3 regions of the Salicibibacter cibi genome follow, and region 2 is predicted to be linked to each of the others. Evidence: predicted binding sites of a transcription regulator. Region 2 holds the regulator's gene; each other region holds the start of a gene.
What was found. Region 2 encodes CtsR, which represses protease genes until heat stress. Its sites were predicted from a motif close to ATGGTCAATAAAGGTCAAACA; they were not measured.

Region 1: a site for CtsR is predicted at 2,696-2,716, ahead of clpP (ATP-dependent Clp endopeptidase proteolytic subunit ClpP). Genes of this name have one in related genera too.
Region 3: a site for CtsR is predicted at 3,266-3,286, ahead of HUG20_RS05425 (ATP-dependent Clp protease ATP-binding subunit). Genes of this name have one in related genera too.

What each region holds. Positions count from the first base shown of each region.
Region 1 covers NZ_CP054706.1:3,518,230-3,523,509, forward strand. The annotation lists gene HUG20_RS17515 (sugar-binding transcriptional regulator) at 1-162, opposite strand, end outside; gene HUG20_RS17520 (ubiquitin family protein) at 461-640, shown strand; gene rpoN (RNA polymerase factor sigma-54) at 750-2,081, opposite strand; gene HUG20_RS17530 (hypothetical protein) at 2,130-2,384, opposite strand; gene clpP (ATP-dependent Clp endopeptidase proteolytic subunit ClpP) at 2,776-3,372, shown strand; gene HUG20_RS17540 (HPr family phosphocarrier protein) at 3,419-3,673, opposite strand; gene whiA (DNA-binding protein WhiA) at 3,699-4,637, opposite strand; gene HUG20_RS17550 (gluconeogenesis factor YvcK family protein) at 4,688-5,280, opposite strand, start outside.
Region 2 covers NZ_CP054706.1:130,954-136,233, reverse strand. The annotation lists gene HUG20_RS00660 (ATP-dependent Clp protease ATP-binding subunit) at 1-1,835, opposite strand, end outside; gene mcsB (protein-arginine kinase McsB) at 1,832-2,920, opposite strand; gene mcsA (protein-arginine kinase activator protein McsA) at 2,920-3,462, opposite strand; gene HUG20_RS00645 (CtsR family transcriptional regulator) at 3,483-3,953, opposite strand; tRNA gene HUG20_RS00640 (tRNA-Ala) at 4,230-4,305, opposite strand; tRNA gene HUG20_RS00635 (tRNA-Ile) at 4,322-4,398, opposite strand; rRNA gene HUG20_RS00630 (16S ribosomal RNA) at 4,510-5,280, opposite strand, start outside.
Region 3 covers NZ_CP054706.1:1,079,233-1,084,512, reverse strand. The annotation lists gene ilvD (dihydroxy-acid dehydratase) at 1-614, shown strand, start outside; gene HUG20_RS05425 (ATP-dependent Clp protease ATP-binding subunit) at 1,039-3,165, opposite strand; gene HUG20_RS05420 (hypothetical protein) at 3,318-3,620, opposite strand; gene thpD (ectoine hydroxylase) at 3,893-4,822, opposite strand; gene HUG20_RS05410 (spore morphogenesis/germination protein YwcE) at 5,091-5,280, shown strand, end outside.

The DNA of each region.
Region 1 (5,280 bases), 430 kb from region 2:
CTCGTTGCGAAGGACTCGTTCCGAGATTTGCAGTGAAGCGGAAATTGTTCGCCTGCCCACCGGAGCACTCACACGGATAAATCGCAAAATATCAAACCGGCGGTTTAAATTCTCCATAATGTCGGGTTGTAGTTTCTTTTGCCATTCCAGAAGATCCAACATTGAAAAGATCACTTCTTTTTTCGGGAACAATATTGTCCCTATTAGTCATTTTCGTTCCCAATAAGTGTTACCTTGATTATAAATCATTCTCTTTTTGTTTGCAATGTTAAAAATGCCTCCATTCCTGGCCAAACAAATGTACATGTGATTTATAAGCTTGGGTATCATTAGGGACTGCTGAATAACGGAAAAGGATTGGCACATAAGCATTTTCCGTTGATGTTGTCAAAACTAGATGCAAGAAAATCTATCCTAAAAGCAGAAAACCCTTGCACGTCTGGCAACACACGGAGGGACGGTGCTGCAATGGCGAGACTCCAGCGGAAAAACGGACGCGTCAAGCCCCCGCAGCGCCGGTTTTTGCGCGAGGAGGCTTGACCGTTCGTCAGCGGAAAGCGAAGCCATGGAAGCGGCATCCCGACTCCAACTAATATATGTAAGTTGTTCAGCAATCCCTCATTATGGTGCTGCATGGTGACGGTATCGTTTGTTTCTGATGCCAGCCGGTCACCATGACAGGTTCATGGCGACCATATTCATCTCTTTTATCTCTGTTCCAAACAAAAAAACCGCCCGATGAGGACGGTTTATGCAAAGCGCTTTCGTTTGGATGAAGCCTGGATGTTAAGTTCATCACGGTATTTGGCGATCGCGCGCCGAGAAATTGTAACCCCTTCTTCCTGTTTAAAGCGATCGGCGATTTTCTGATCAGAGATTGGTTTTTGTTTATCCTCCTGCTCAATCCAGCAACGGAGCGCTTCTTTCACCATCATTGCCGAAATATCTTCGCCGTCATTGCCGGATACACCTTTACTGAAAAATGCTTTTAACTCATAACATCCGCGTGGGGTCTGTACATACTTCCCATTTGTCGTTCGTGAAACCGTCGATTCATGAACATCTGCCCGTTCGGCAATATGTTTGAGTGTCATCGGACGCAACTCGCCGTTTTCCAAAAAGCTTTGCTGATATTCGACGATCGCTTCTGTTACGGCACGAATCGTTTGTTGCCGCTGGTCAATGCTTTTCAACAGCCACACGAGTTGTTTGTATTTGGACTGGGCATACTCAAACGTTTCTTTATCGTTTTTTTGATGAAGAAGATTTCGGTATTGGCGATTCAAACGAATCCTCGGCAAGGAATCATCATTTAAAACGACCGTCCACTCTCCATTGTTTTTTTCTATATAGACATCCGGTGTGATATAATCCGCTTCACTTTCACTAAACCCTTGGGCAGGGCGAGGATTCAGCGTTTGGATGAAATCATGGGCATCTTGTATTTCTTCAAGGGTAATTTGCATTTCTTCCGCCAACCATTTCCATTTTTTCTCTGCGAACGCTTGCAAATAATGGGCAACAATCGTTTCAACAATCGGATGCTCCTCAGGAAGCGCTTGCAACTGCAACAACAGGCATTCCGATAAAGATCGCGCCCCCACGCCAACGGGATCAAAGTTTTGCAAAAGCGCACATAATTCATGGAAACGGTCGGGGGTGATGCCGAGTTCAATTGACGCTTCTTTTTCATTCACAACTAAATAACCGTTTTCATCTAAATTATGGATAAAATATTTCAGGTGTTCCTTTGTTTCCCCCTCACAATCAAGCATTCGAAGTTGATCAATGAGATGAACCGTTAACCCTTGACGGGCATTTCCCAAACGATCAATGAAAGGTTCTTTCCCCTGCTCCCCGCTGCTTTCCTCACGATCGTTCCATAACACCGGGCTATCCCGGATCCCTTCGTCCCTATCCGCCTCATTGACATCCAGCAATGGATTTTCCAACGCTTGTTCTTCTATATATTCAGATAATTCCAATGTAGAGTATTGCAACAAAGAAATGGCCTGTCGCAATTGCTGGGTCATCACGAGTTTCATCGTTTGTTGTTGAATAAGTCCCATTTCAAGATTCATGGTGCGCCCCCTAGTTTTGTAAGCGCTTTCTATGAAGATAGCACAAAATTATTTCTGTTCCAACCATGAAAAAGTTAGACGGACGGTGTGCGTTTGCTTCTTTTGCACATACTCGCTATTCATCGTTATATAAGAAGGGATATGAGCTTGCACATACGTGCGATCATCCTGCAAGAAATCAAATGAACCGGTGGTTCTTAAGGCTTCGGCCAGCTTTTCGAGTTCAGTAGCTGCTTCATTCGCCGTCAGTTCCTGCTCCCGGGCATACCGTTCCGTTTGCTCTAAGCGTTCTTGGCCAAACATGGAATCCCCCTCCGCGAATGTTACAATTTCATTTTACACTATCAGAATGTATTAATTCTTCGAATGATAGTATAAGTAATACTTTGACCTTCGCCATCCTTGACGATAAGTCAAGTTTTTCTAATGTAATTATATCGCATTTAACATCCAGAAGCTAGGGTAGTGTGTCATTCATTCTAATATCGATTTAAAATTGCATTCTCCTGTTTCTCGCGGATATTCCCTTCTAATACCGATCCATATCAGGAAAAAACGGTTTGAAGTTTACGAAAAAAGGTAAACATAGTAATGGGTGATGAATAAATGCAATGTATTTGACCTTTATTGACCAATAGGGTATGATATAAGCAGTAACCCCATATTGCAAACGAAATGAAGGAGGATTAGATTTATGCATCTAATACCAACAGTTATTGAACAAACAAACCGCGGGGAGCGGGCTTATGACATTTATTCACGTCTGTTAAAAGACCGTATCGTCATGCTCGGATCAGGGATCGATGACAATGTGGCCAATACAATCGTAGCCCAATTGCTTTTCCTCCAAGCGGAGGATCCGGACAAGGACATCTCCCTTTATATTAACAGCCCCGGAGGTTCCATTTCCGCCGGCATGGCCATTTATGATACGATGCAATATATTACACCTAAGGTTTCGACTATTTGCATCGGCATGGCTGCTTCTATGGGCGCTTTCTTGCTCAATGCAGGAGAAATAGGCCAACGTTTCGCCCTCCCGAACAGTGAAATTATGATCCACCAACCGCTTGGAGGAACACAAGGGCAGGCATCCGATATTGAAATTCATGCGCGTCGTATTCTGGAAATGCGGGAAAAATTGAACAATATCTTCGCCGAGCGAACAGGCCAGCCGCTCGAAGTAATCCAACGGGACACCGACCGGGATAACTTCATGACTGCACCAGAAGCAAAAGAGTATGGGCTCATCGATCGAATCTTCGAGAAGAATGAAAGCACAGAAAAATAACCGATCCTTCCCCACCTAAAAAACCACGCGACCTGCGTGGTTTTTTTCATTCCTCGCTTACAAATTGCCCAAGCGCTTTTACTGCTTCTTCTTCATCGCCGCCATCAGCAGCTATGCGAATCGTTGTCCCATTGCGGACGGCAAGACTCATTACTCCCATAATACTTTTGGCGTTGGTCTCATGTGTCCCTTTGATAAGGTTGATATCCGCATGAAAGCGATTGGCTTCCTGCACGAATAGGGCGGCCGGTCGCGCCTGCAAGCCCATTTTTAAATTCACTACCACGTCACGCTCGACCATCGCGACCCATCCTTTCTGCTGTTTATCATCCTTGTGGCAACGATTCGCGATTACGAATTCGTTCAGCCAGTTCGTCGATTTTTCGCAACCGGTGATTGACCCCGGATTTGCTCACCTTCCCGCTCTCTGCCATTTCACCCAATTCCTTCAAGGTGACATCCTGATGCTTCACACGAAGTTCGGCCATTTCACGCACTTTGGAAGGCAAGCTTTCCAAACCGATCTCTCGCGTGACAAGCTCTATATTTTCCACTTGCCGCAAGGCAGCTCCTACCGTTTTGTTCAAATTTGCTGTCTCACAGTTTACGAGTCGATTGACAGAGTTACGCATATCCTTCACAATCCGAACATCTTCAAAATAGAGCAGTGCTTGATGAGCACCGATAATATTGAGAAACTCGGTGATCTTCTCGCTTTCCTTAATATAAACAATATACCCTTTTTTTCTCTCCAGTACACGGGCATCCAGATCAAATTCCAACATTAACGCCAAGAGCGATTGATTGTGTTCTTTATAATAAGAAAACAACTCCAAATGATAGGATGATGTCTCCGGATGATTAATGGACCCACCTGCGAGAAAGGCTCCCCGTAAATACGCTCTTTTGCAACAATGATTCTCAAATGTATGTTCTGAAATCGACTGCGCAAACGTATGCCCGTTGGCCGTCACGTTTGTATCAGCTAAAATTTCTTCCACAAAACGGTACACGCGAACGATGTAAATATTGTTTTTCCTTAATCGCATTTTTTTACGAACGACGAGTTCGGCCTTCATGTGTTCATACCGTTGCTTCAGAAGCGTATAAAACCTTCGTGCAATCGCCGCGTTCTCGGTCGTTATATCCAAAGTCGTACGCGATTCCGAAATATTAAGAGCACCGGTCATTTGGATAAGTGCGGAAAGTTCCGCTTTTACACAGCAATCATCTGCACGGATCTGTGTGAGTTCTTTTTTCGTCATTGCCGCAAACGAAGACAAGCCACATTCACCACCTTTTTGATCAAACTTCCTTAACCTTCGAGAATCATCCGGGCAATTTTTTCCGCATTATGACGCAACACCGAGCCGTCTGTTTGGATGAAATCATCTTGGATCGCATGCAAACCCAGCGCTTTTAAATGGTCTTCATCACAAATCACAGCCTCCGAACCTTCCTCGGCATATCGTTCGATCATTTCCGGTGAAATGTTTCCGTCATGGACAAAAATTTGCTCAATCATCGATTTCCCGATATGGGCATAAAGCGCCTTAATATGATCGGAAGCAGTAAATTCATCCGTTTCCCCGCTTTGCGTCATGACATTGCAAATATAGATTTTATCCGCTGACGACCGGTTTATTTCTTCCGCAATGCCGGGAACGAGCAAATTAGGCAACACACTGGTATATAAACTCCCCGGTCCCATAATAATTTTATCTGCTTGTCGAATCGCCTGAATGCTCGCCGGCAATGCCTCGGGAAAGGCTGGATCAAGGAACATTTCATCGATTTTTTTCCCTGCCTTCGGAATATTGGACTCTCCCCGAACGACACTGCCATCGGTCATTTTCGCCACAAGTTCAATGCTATCATTGGACGCAGGTAACACCGTACCGCGTACGT
Region 2 (5,280 bases):
TCCGTAAGTTGACCGCCCTCATCATAACCGACATACCCCGGCGGCGAACCTACTAGCCTGCTCGTCGTATATTTTTCCATATACTCGGACATGTCGATCCTGAGAACCGCGTCTTCATCCCCAAAGAGCGTTTCCGCAACGGCACGGGCCAATTCGGTTTTCCCAACACCGGTAGGTCCCAAGAAAATAAAGGACCCAATGGGGCGTTTCGGATCTTTCAGGCCAGCACGGGCACGGCGTACCGCTTTTGAAACCGCATCAACGGCTTCATCTTGCCCGACAACCCGGTCGTGCAGGATATCTTCCATTCGCAAAAGACGTTCGGTTTCTTCTTCAGCCAATTTCGTAACAGGAATTCCCGTCCAGCTGGCAACGACTTCGGCAATGTCATTCATGGCCACCTCTGTATTTTCTTGGCCTTGCTTTTCTTTCCATTCGTTCTTGAGTTCGGTCAGTTCTTCGCGAAGGCGTTGTTCACTATCACGAAGGGAGGCTGCTTTTTCAAATTCTTGGCTCTGAACCGCCGCATCTTTTTCCTTGCGTGTCTCTTCAAGCTTTTGTTCCCTTTCTTTCAAGTCTGACGGAGCGGTATAAGAACGAAGCCTAACTTTGGAAGCTGCCTCATCGATCAAATCAATCGCTTTATCAGGGAGGAATCGGTCAGAAATATAGCGATCGGACATTCTTACTGCTTCTTCGATCGCTTCATCCGTAATCGTTACCCGATGGTGCGCTTCATAGCGATCACGCAAGCCGCTCAAGATTTGCGTGGATTCCTCCAATGTAGGTTCATCAACATGGATAGGTTGGAAACGACGTTCAAGAGCCGCATCTTTCTCGATATAACGGCGGTATTCATCAAGGGTTGTTGCGCCAATGCATTGCAAGTCTCCGCGTGCCAATGACGGTTTCAAAATATTGGAAGCATCAATTGCCCCTTCTGCACCACCTGCACCGATTAATGTATGCAACTCATCGATGAATAATATAACGTTCCCTGCTTGGCGAATTTCCTCCATCACCTTTTTCAATCGATCTTCAAATTCCCCGCGATATTTCGTGCCGGCAACGACGGTTCCCATATCCAAGGTCATTACCCGTTTGCCACGTAAGGTTTCCGGAACTTCATTAGAAATAATCGATTGTGCCAACCCTTCGGCTACGGACGTTTTACCTACACCGGGCTCTCCGATTAGCACCGGATTATTTTTTGTCCGTCTCGAAAGGATTTGAATCACACGTTGAATTTCTTTCTCCCTGCCAATGACCGGATCCAGGCTCTCTTCTTTTGCGACTGCCGTAAGGTCTCGAGCCAGACCATCAAGGGTAGGCGTGTTCACAGTTCCTCCTGCCGCACTTCCTCCCTGCTGGCCATTGTTGCCGGAAGATTCATTGCTGCCAAGTAATTGCAGCACTTGTTGACGGGCTTTGTTCAAGCTTACACCCAAGTTGTTCAATACACGTGCTGCCACGCCTTCGCCCTCCCGAATCAGGCCGAGGAGAATATGCTCGGTGCCTACGTAAGAGTGGCCTAATTTTCGCGCTTCGTCCATGGATAGTTCGATTACTTTTTTCGCACGGGGCGTGTAATGGGGCGTTTGCTTTTTCATTGTTCCGTTTGCTTCTTGTCCTATAAGGTTCTCAACTTCTTGTTGAACTTGGTCGGGTCCCAAATTTAAGGCCTGCAAGGCTTTAGCGGCAATGCCGTCACCTTCACGAAGCAAACCCAACAGGATATGCTCGGTCCCAATATTTGTATGGCCAAGCCGCACAGCTTCTTCCTGGGCGAGCGCGAGTACCTTTTGTGCTCTCTCTGTAAAACGGCCAAACATCATGTTTCGCCACCTCCGTCTTGTATATTTTCAAGCTTTAATCTTTCGCGAATTAACGTTGCCCGTCGTTCATCGCGGCCATCGGCTGTTAATTCCCGTTCTGCAAACTGTTGTAGGAACGCAGGCTGAATTAAAACCATCAACTCATTAAGGATATTACCCTCTATGCCACGGATTAAATCCAAATCGATCCCTAACCGAAGCGTGGACAGGTGATTGCCAGCTTCCTTCGATTCTATGATGCGACTGTTTGCCAAAATACCATAGGAGCGATGAACCTGGTCAGTAAGCTGTAATTGACTGTGTTTAAGCAACTCCTGTCGGGTGTTTCGCTCCCTTTCGATCAGTTGGAGCACAACGCCGCGTAATTCCTCAATAATATCCTCTTCTGATTTGCCTAACGTCATCTGGTTAGAGATTTGGAACAGGTTCCCTCTAGCTTCGCTGCCTTCCCCGTAAATTCCTCTAACAACAAGTCCCAACTGACTGACGGCAGGCAAAATTCGATTTAATTGTTGCGTGGTGACAAGCGCTGGCAAATGCATCATAACCGAAGCTCGCATACCTGTGCCCACATTTGTGGGACAGCTCGTTAAATATCCTTTTTTTTCATCAAACGCATAGGTTACATGGGATTCAATCCAATCATCAAGCTTATCTGCAGATTTATAGCCTTCGGATAATTGAAAGCCGGGAGATAAACATTGGATTCTTAAATGGTCTTCCTCATTTACCATCATACTAATCGTTTCATCGTTATTCAATACAACAGCACCTTGCTTAGATTCTTGTGCAAGCTGCGGACTCGTTAAATGCTTTTCGACAAGAACGGTTTTTTCAATTTTTGAAAGTCCATCCATCGGCAACCATATCAATTTCCCAACCATTTCCTCGCTTGTTTGGGACAATCGCTCATAAACATGTTTATAGAGTGCCCTCGCCGCATCTTGGGAAGTAGAAGAAGGGAAGGGGAAATCTTCAAGGTTTCTGGCTAGCCGAATGCGAGTGCTCATAACAATGTCATCATCAGGACCGGGATCTTTTATCCACGGGCTGATTGCATGAGAGATAAATTGCTCCAAAGACATTACTGCCCCTCCTCCTTCTCCTTAGTCTCTTGCAACTCCCGAATTTTATCGCGAACCTCAGCGGCGTGCTCAAATTCCTCACGATCGATATGCTCTTGCATTTTCGTTTTTAATGAGTATATTTCTCTTTGCAACTTTAGCCTGCCGCCTTGTCGTTTCGGAATTTTTCCGGTGTGTGTATGATTTCCCCCATGCACACGTTTAAGAATTGGGTCAAGCTTGCCACTAAACGCTTGATAGCAATAAGAACAACCAAAGCGGCTATTGTTTATAAAATCTTTGTAATTCATCCCGCACTTTGGACATTGCAAGGCAAATTCTTTTTGCACCTTCTGGGAATAGCCTGCGCCATTACTCGTGTTTGGGTCTACATTCAATAAACCAGACAGGAGGTCATGAATGGAGTAACTATTTGAACCCGGGAATTCATCGCCTTTTTCCTTGGCACACACTTCGCATAAATGCATCTCTGTTTTTTCCGCATTAACAATCTTCGTGAAATGCAGGGTTGCCTGGCGTTGATTACATTCCTGGCACTGCACGAACCCACTTCCCCTCTAAGTTAAATCTTATACTTCAAACTCGAAAGCATTGCTTTCAAAACATTCGCCCGGATCATATCGCGGTGAGCAGGAACCGGAAGAGAGATGACCTCCCGTTCGATCGCCGCAAGCATCATATTCCCTTCTCGCTTGCTAATAGCCCCCTCTTCCAATAATCGAAGAACAATGCTTTTTCCCATCCTTTGATCAATGGCCTTCCCAATGTGATCAATTAATTGGTCACACAATTCCTGATGATCTGCATGCCGTACTTTTGTAATCCGAATATAACCACCGCCGCCACGTTTACTTTCAACAACATAGCCCTTCTCTACTGTAAATCTGGTGCGAATCACATAGTTAATTTGCGAAGGTACACATTCAAAGTGCTTGGCAAGTTCACTTCTTTTTATTTCTATTAAATTCTGTTCTTCTTTGGTCAAAATCGATTTTATATAATGTTCAATGACATCAGAAATGTTATTCCCCATCATACCCACCCCCTGACCTTGACTATCTTTGACTTTAATATAATACAAATTCATTGCATTTTCAAGTCGGCACTTGCCCACTTGCCGATTAAAAAAAGCCATCCACGGTAACAGGATAGCCTGAAATAAAAGCATTCATGCCATAAAAAAGGATTATATTTCCGATAAGGATAAAAGAGGCGGAGAGAAGTGAGAGCAGACCAAGTTTCCAAAAACTACACATCCATTTAATCACATAAAAAAACAGACCGCAGTGCCGTCTGTGTTTATCGCTTATGGTGGAGCCTAGCGGGATCGAACCGCTGACCTCCTGCGTGCAAAGCAGGCGCTCTCCCGGCTGAGCTAAGGCCCCATTTATTAAAATCAGATGGTGGGCCTGAGTGGACTCGAACCACCGACCTCACGCTTATCAGGCGTGCGCTCTCACCAACTGAGCTACAGGCCCATCTGTGAAAATATGTAGGAATATCAGTTGCAAATTGCCCGCTCAAAACTGAATGAAAGCCCAAGCGTTTGCCTCCGATCCCTTCACCGAGGGACCGGTATAGCTCCTTAGAAAGGAGGTGATCCATCCCCACCTTCCGGTAGGGATACCTTGTTACGACTTCACCCCAATCACCAGCCCCACCTTCGGCGGCTGCGTCCCTAAGGTTCGCTCACCGACTTCGGGTGTTGCCGGCTCTCGTGGTGTGACGGGCGGTGTGTACAAGGCCCGGGAACGTATTCACCGCGGCATGCTGATCCGCGATTACTAGCGATTCCAGCTTCATGCAGGCGGGTTGCAGCCTGCAATCCGAACTGAGAACGGCTTTTCCGGGGATTCGCTCCACCTCGCGGCTTCGCTGCCCGTTGTACCGTCCATTGTAGCACGTGTGTCGCCCAGGCCATAAGGGGCATGATGATTTGACGTCATCCCCGCCTTCCTCCGGTTTGTCACCGGCAGTCAATGTCGAGTGCCCAACTTAATGCTGGCAACGACATTCAAGGGTTGCGCTCGTTACGGGACTTAACCCAACATCTCACGACACGAGCTGACGACAACCATGCACCACCTGTCTCTCTGCCCAAAAGGGAAACCTTGTCTCCAAGGCGATCAGAGGATGTCAAGGCCTGGTAAGGTCCTTCGCGTTGCTTCGAATTAAACCACATGCTCCACCGCTTGTGCGGGCCCCCGTCAATTCCTTTGAGTTTCAACCTTGCGGTCGTACTCCCCAGGCGGAGTGCTTATTGCGTTTGCTTCGGCACTACGGGTATCGAAACCCCTAACACCTAGCACTCATCGTTTACGGCGTGGACTACCAGGGTATCTAATCCTGTTCGCTCCCCA
Region 3 (5,280 bases), 950 kb from region 2:
AAGATCTCCATGAAGGACAAGAAGTGATCTTACCATTCTCTAATCCGAAAAAGGAAAACGGTCCGCTCGTCGTTTTGCGGGGGAATCTTGCTCCCGAAGGTGCTGTAGCGAAAATGTCCGGCCAAGATATCAGTCGTTTCAGCGGTCCGGCACGGGTTTTCGATAGTGAAGAGAGCGCCACACAAGCGATCATGAATGATAAGATTAAAAAAGGTGACGTTCTCGTCATCCGCTACATCGGGCCTAAAGGCGGGCCAGGCATGCCGGAAATGCTCTCGGTCACGGCTATGCTTGTCGGCAAAGGTCTCGGCGGAGATGTGGCCTTGCTTACTGATGGCCGCTTTTCCGGCGGTTCCCACGGGTTTGTGATCGGACATGTTGCACCGGAAGCGCAAGTCGGCGGACCGCTCGCCTATTTGCAAGAAGGCGACACGGTTACGATCGATAGCGACGAGCAGCTTTTGGCCGTCGATATCGATGAAGCGGAGATGAAAGCCCGCGCCAACGATTGGACGGCACCGGAACTTCGCTTTACATCCGGCGTTCTTGCCAAATATGCCCGCCTCGTGTCATCTGCATCGAAAGGTGCGATTACGGACGGACCGATTGAATAGCAATAGGTTTTAAAACGAATCCCCTTGGCTCTAACGGTGCCAAGGGGATTTTCTTAAACGTGCAATGACTGCTTCATATATTCTACAATAATATAGCCCCTTCATGGCGATCGAAACGTGTCAGTTTACCCCCATTCACGATCCGAGTGCTTCATAATGACCGAAAAACCAAAGAGCCTATTTTTTGTTTTAAAAATAATCTCCGAATCCATAAAGTACTTGGTTGATGCCATCATAATCAAGCGTTGAACCATTTATGGTATCATTGTTGCCAATAGACGCCATTAAATGTATAAATTGAGTTGTTTTATGGCGTCATCATTACCCGATGACGCCATAATATGCGAGATTTTGTAGATTCATGGCTCCCAAACAATTGCAAGCAGAGGTCCATAAAAAAAACAGCCCCTTCGGGCTGCTTTCCTTATTTCGTTGTCACATTCAGTTTTTCATCTCGTACGTTTACCGCAATATTTTTCACTTCTTCATTTACCAACAGGACATCGGCGATTCCGTCTTCGACGTATTCCTCGATGACACGGCGGAGCGGTCGTGCACCGAAGGTCGGATCGTAACCGAGTTCTGCCATTTTTTGTTTGGCATCTCTCGTTACTTCAATGGTAAGTCCTTGTTCGGCCGCAGCGTCTTTTAGATCCTCGAGCATAAGATCGACGATCGTTACAAGGTGCTCGCGAGACAATTCATTGAAACGGACGATCCCGTCGAAACGGTTGAGAAATTCTGGTTTGAAGTAATCGGTCAACCCTTCCATAACGTTGGACTCTTCCTCATCGGCGCCAAAGCCTACCGTCACTTTTTTCAACGCGCTTCCAGCGTTGGACGTCATGATGAGAACCGTGTCTTTAAAGCTTACCGTACGGCCTTGGCTATCCGTGAGTCGGCCATCTTCCATGATCTGCAAGAACATGTGCTGCACATCCGGATGAGCCTTTTCAATTTCATCCAGCAAAATAATACTGTATGGCTTGCGGCGCACTTGTTCTGTCAATTGACCGGCATCATCGTGTCCGACATATCCGGGTGGGGAACCAATGAGTTTGGATATGGAGTGTTTTTCCATATACTCACTCATGTCCAAACGGATCATCGCTTCACGGTCACCGAACATTTCTTCAGCCAATGTTTTGGAGAGTTCGGTTTTCCCGACTCCTGTTGGTCCGATGAACAAGAATGAACCAATCGGTCGTGTTCCTCGGCGAAGGCCGGCGCGATTACGGCGAATGGATTTCGCTACTTTTTCAACGGCTGTTTCTTGCCCGATCACTTGACTGTTCAAGCGCTCCGGCAAATCGCGCATTTTTTTCTGTTCGTCTTCTTGAAGACGGCGAACCGGAATGCCTGTCTTGACTTCTACGAGCGCTTGAATGCGGGCAACATCTACGACGGACTCATGTTTGTATTCCGACTTTGCTTCCTGCTGTTTCTCTTGTAATTGCAATTCTTCGGTGCGAAGCTTAGCCGCTCGTTCATAATCTTCCTGGCTCGTCGCCTCTTCTTTTTCAATCTTAATCTCTTCCAAACGTTTAGCGATTTCGCCATCATCCAAGTCGCTGATGAGCAAGTTCACTTTCGAACCGGCTTCGTCCATAAGGTCAATCGCTTTATCCGGCAAAAATCGGTCTTGAATATAGCGATCGGCTAAGGTAACCGATGCTTCAATAGCATCTTGCGTGTAGGTGACTTCGTGAAACTTCTCATAGTTCGGCTGGATGCCCGCGAGAATCTTCTTCGCATCTTCCAGCGACGGTTCATCAACCATGACCGGTTGAAAACGACGTTCAAGAGCAGCATCTTTTTCGATTTTTCGATACTCTGCTAGCGTTGTGGCACCAATCAATTGCACTTCTCCGCGGGCAAGTGCGGGCTTCATGATGTTACCGGCATCTGCTGACCCTTCTGCGGAGCCGGCACCGACAATTTGGTGCACCTCATCGACGAATACAATGACATCGTCACGCTCTTTCAGTTCCGCAAGCAATTGTTTCATTCGTTCTTCAAATTGGCCGCGGACACCTGTGTTGGCGACGAGCGAAGAAACGTCAAGCAAATAGATCTGTTTATTTTTCAACTTATTCGGAACCTGGTTTTGCAAGATACGCAGGGCCAAGCCTTCTGCGATCGCAGTCTTCCCGACACCTGCTTCACCGATCAACACCGGGTTGTTTTTGTTTCGGCGGTTTAGCGTTTCAATGACGCGTTCCACTTCTTGATCCCGGCCGATAATCGGATCTATTTCACCATTGTTGGCACTGTGGGAAAGGTTTCTCCCCAGTTCGTCGAGTAAGCCGCCACCTTGACCGGCGCCTTGCTGCGTTTGGGCATTCGTATATTGTTGCCCCTGTTGGTTGCCGCCCATCGCGTTCATCATTTGATCAAATTGCGATTGGCCGCTCATGCCGGTAGGCTGGCGCATGTGATTGCGAATGTCGCGGTAGCACTGCTTGCATAGATTCATCTGCTGTTGATTTCCGTTTACATTGATTCTCATCTGAATTCGCGCTTCGTTTTGTTGGCAATGATCACATCTCATCGATCTGCTTCCTCCTTGTTCTGTTTTCTTTTTGGTTGTTTGTATACGTTTGTCTTTGAATTGACTTTGACTATATTTGACCTTTGCATACTTCTATTATAGTTTGACTTTCTTTGACTTTCAAGTGTTTTGTTTAATTTTTTTTTGGTCTTTCACCAAAATCTATAGTTGTTTTCAGTAAATGATGATAATAACACTAGTGCAGAAAGGCTGAAATAAGTGATCACACCGACTACCGGAAGGCCTGATTGGGACTTCACACCAGGGCTATCGACCGGATAAACTGTCACTGCCCGAGTCAAGGTATCAAATACTCTCGTCAATGACCGAATATCTTCCTTCGAAGCAGGACTCCCGGTTTTCATGAAATGGTCATGGCGACCGAAAACAAAAGCCAATCGCTCGTTCGGACGCCATGAGACAGCCACTTGCACTAGCCAGCGGAGGAAAAACACGAAGACTCCTGTGGGAAAGCGCAGTGAGAAGACCCCGCAGAAAAAAGCGAATTTCTTTCTTCCACTTTAAAAATGTTTAACTTTGTTAAGGGAGTACCACTAGAACTTGGTGGAAGCCAAGTTTTTCTATGAGGAGGCTGAGCTTGGGGCACACGGAAAGCGTCGTGTTTTTCCGTAGCTGTTACTATCGATCATGATTACACCTATTTCTTTTTTGGGTTAAAAACAATAAAAACGCCCGCTTGCACACACGTGCAAACGAGCGTATAGATTTATTTCAATCCTGCTTTTTCTTTAAACGTCGATCGCGGCTGAATCGGTTTAATCTGATCGCGATTAGCGAGAAACTCAGGTCTCGGTTTTGCATTTCCAAACGGTTCCTCTAGTTGATTTTCAAGCGAATTGTAGACAAAAAAAGCGTTGCTTCTCGGCAAAGGTGAAATATTGCCGCTGGAACCATGCATCGTATTGCTTTCGAAGAACAGTACCATACCGGCTTTTCCGGTCGCACGATCGATTTGTTTTCCTGCTTTTTCAAATAATTTGTTTAAACTTTCCGGATCAGGAACACCGAGCTCTTGTTTTTGAAGGGACTGTTCGTAATTTGCGTCCGGCGTCTCTCCCGGACATGACACATACCATTGATGGGATCCCGGAATCAGCATGAGCGGACCGTTGTATTCGTAATTGTCGGTCAAAATGATCGAACAACTGACCGCGCGCGGGTTAGGCATGCCGTCTTCTACGTGCCACGTTTCAAAATCAGAGTGCCAATAAAATTCCTTGCCGCTAAAGCCGGGTTTAAAGTTAATGCGGGACTGCGTGATGTAGACGTCACTTCCGAGCAATTGCTGCGCTGCTTTGACGAGGTGTTCATTTGCAGCAAGCCGGCTGAAAAAATCGTTATGTTTGTGGACTTCAAATATCGAACGCACTTCATCCCCTTCAGGTTCAAGGACGACAGTCTCCGATTTTTGCCCTCTTTGTGCCGCTAATGTGTCATTAAGGTGTTCAGACATGATGCTAACTTCTTCGTCGCTAAACACGTCATCGAGCATCAGGTAGCCATTGTCCTCGTAAGAATCAAGCTGCTTCGACGTTAACGGACCATCCATTTTTCCCCGATTATGAATCACTGGATCTGTTCGCTTCATTATTTCTGCATTCTTCCCTACCCGTGAAGGATACAAATCAGTACGCAACGTTGAACACTCCTTGACTTATTAATTATTTGTCTTTCACTATCTACTTTATATGCTCAATCATTCACAAGCAAACAGCTTTAGGGTGCTTTTATGGCCATAACAATCCCTGCTGATTGCTCTTCGATTGTTTGATAAATATTTTTCCATTTTATCTGCGACTATCTTTTCCTAACATTCTAATTCTTTTCTTTTTGAATTAGTGTAAAATCGTCAAGTATTTGTTACAATAAATGTGATGAGAATGTGAATACAAGGAGATGGGGATATGGGGATCTTCTTTTTATATTTGTTTATTGCCAGCGCTACCCCGCTGTTTTTATGGAAAGAAAAACGCTGGTTGGCAATCGCCGGCTTACCGCTTTTAATTGTGATGTGGATCATGTCCGGTTTTTATGTGGCTGATTTATTAACACCTGAAACGCACACGTTTTTCATGGTTTTGTTTTCGTTCAACG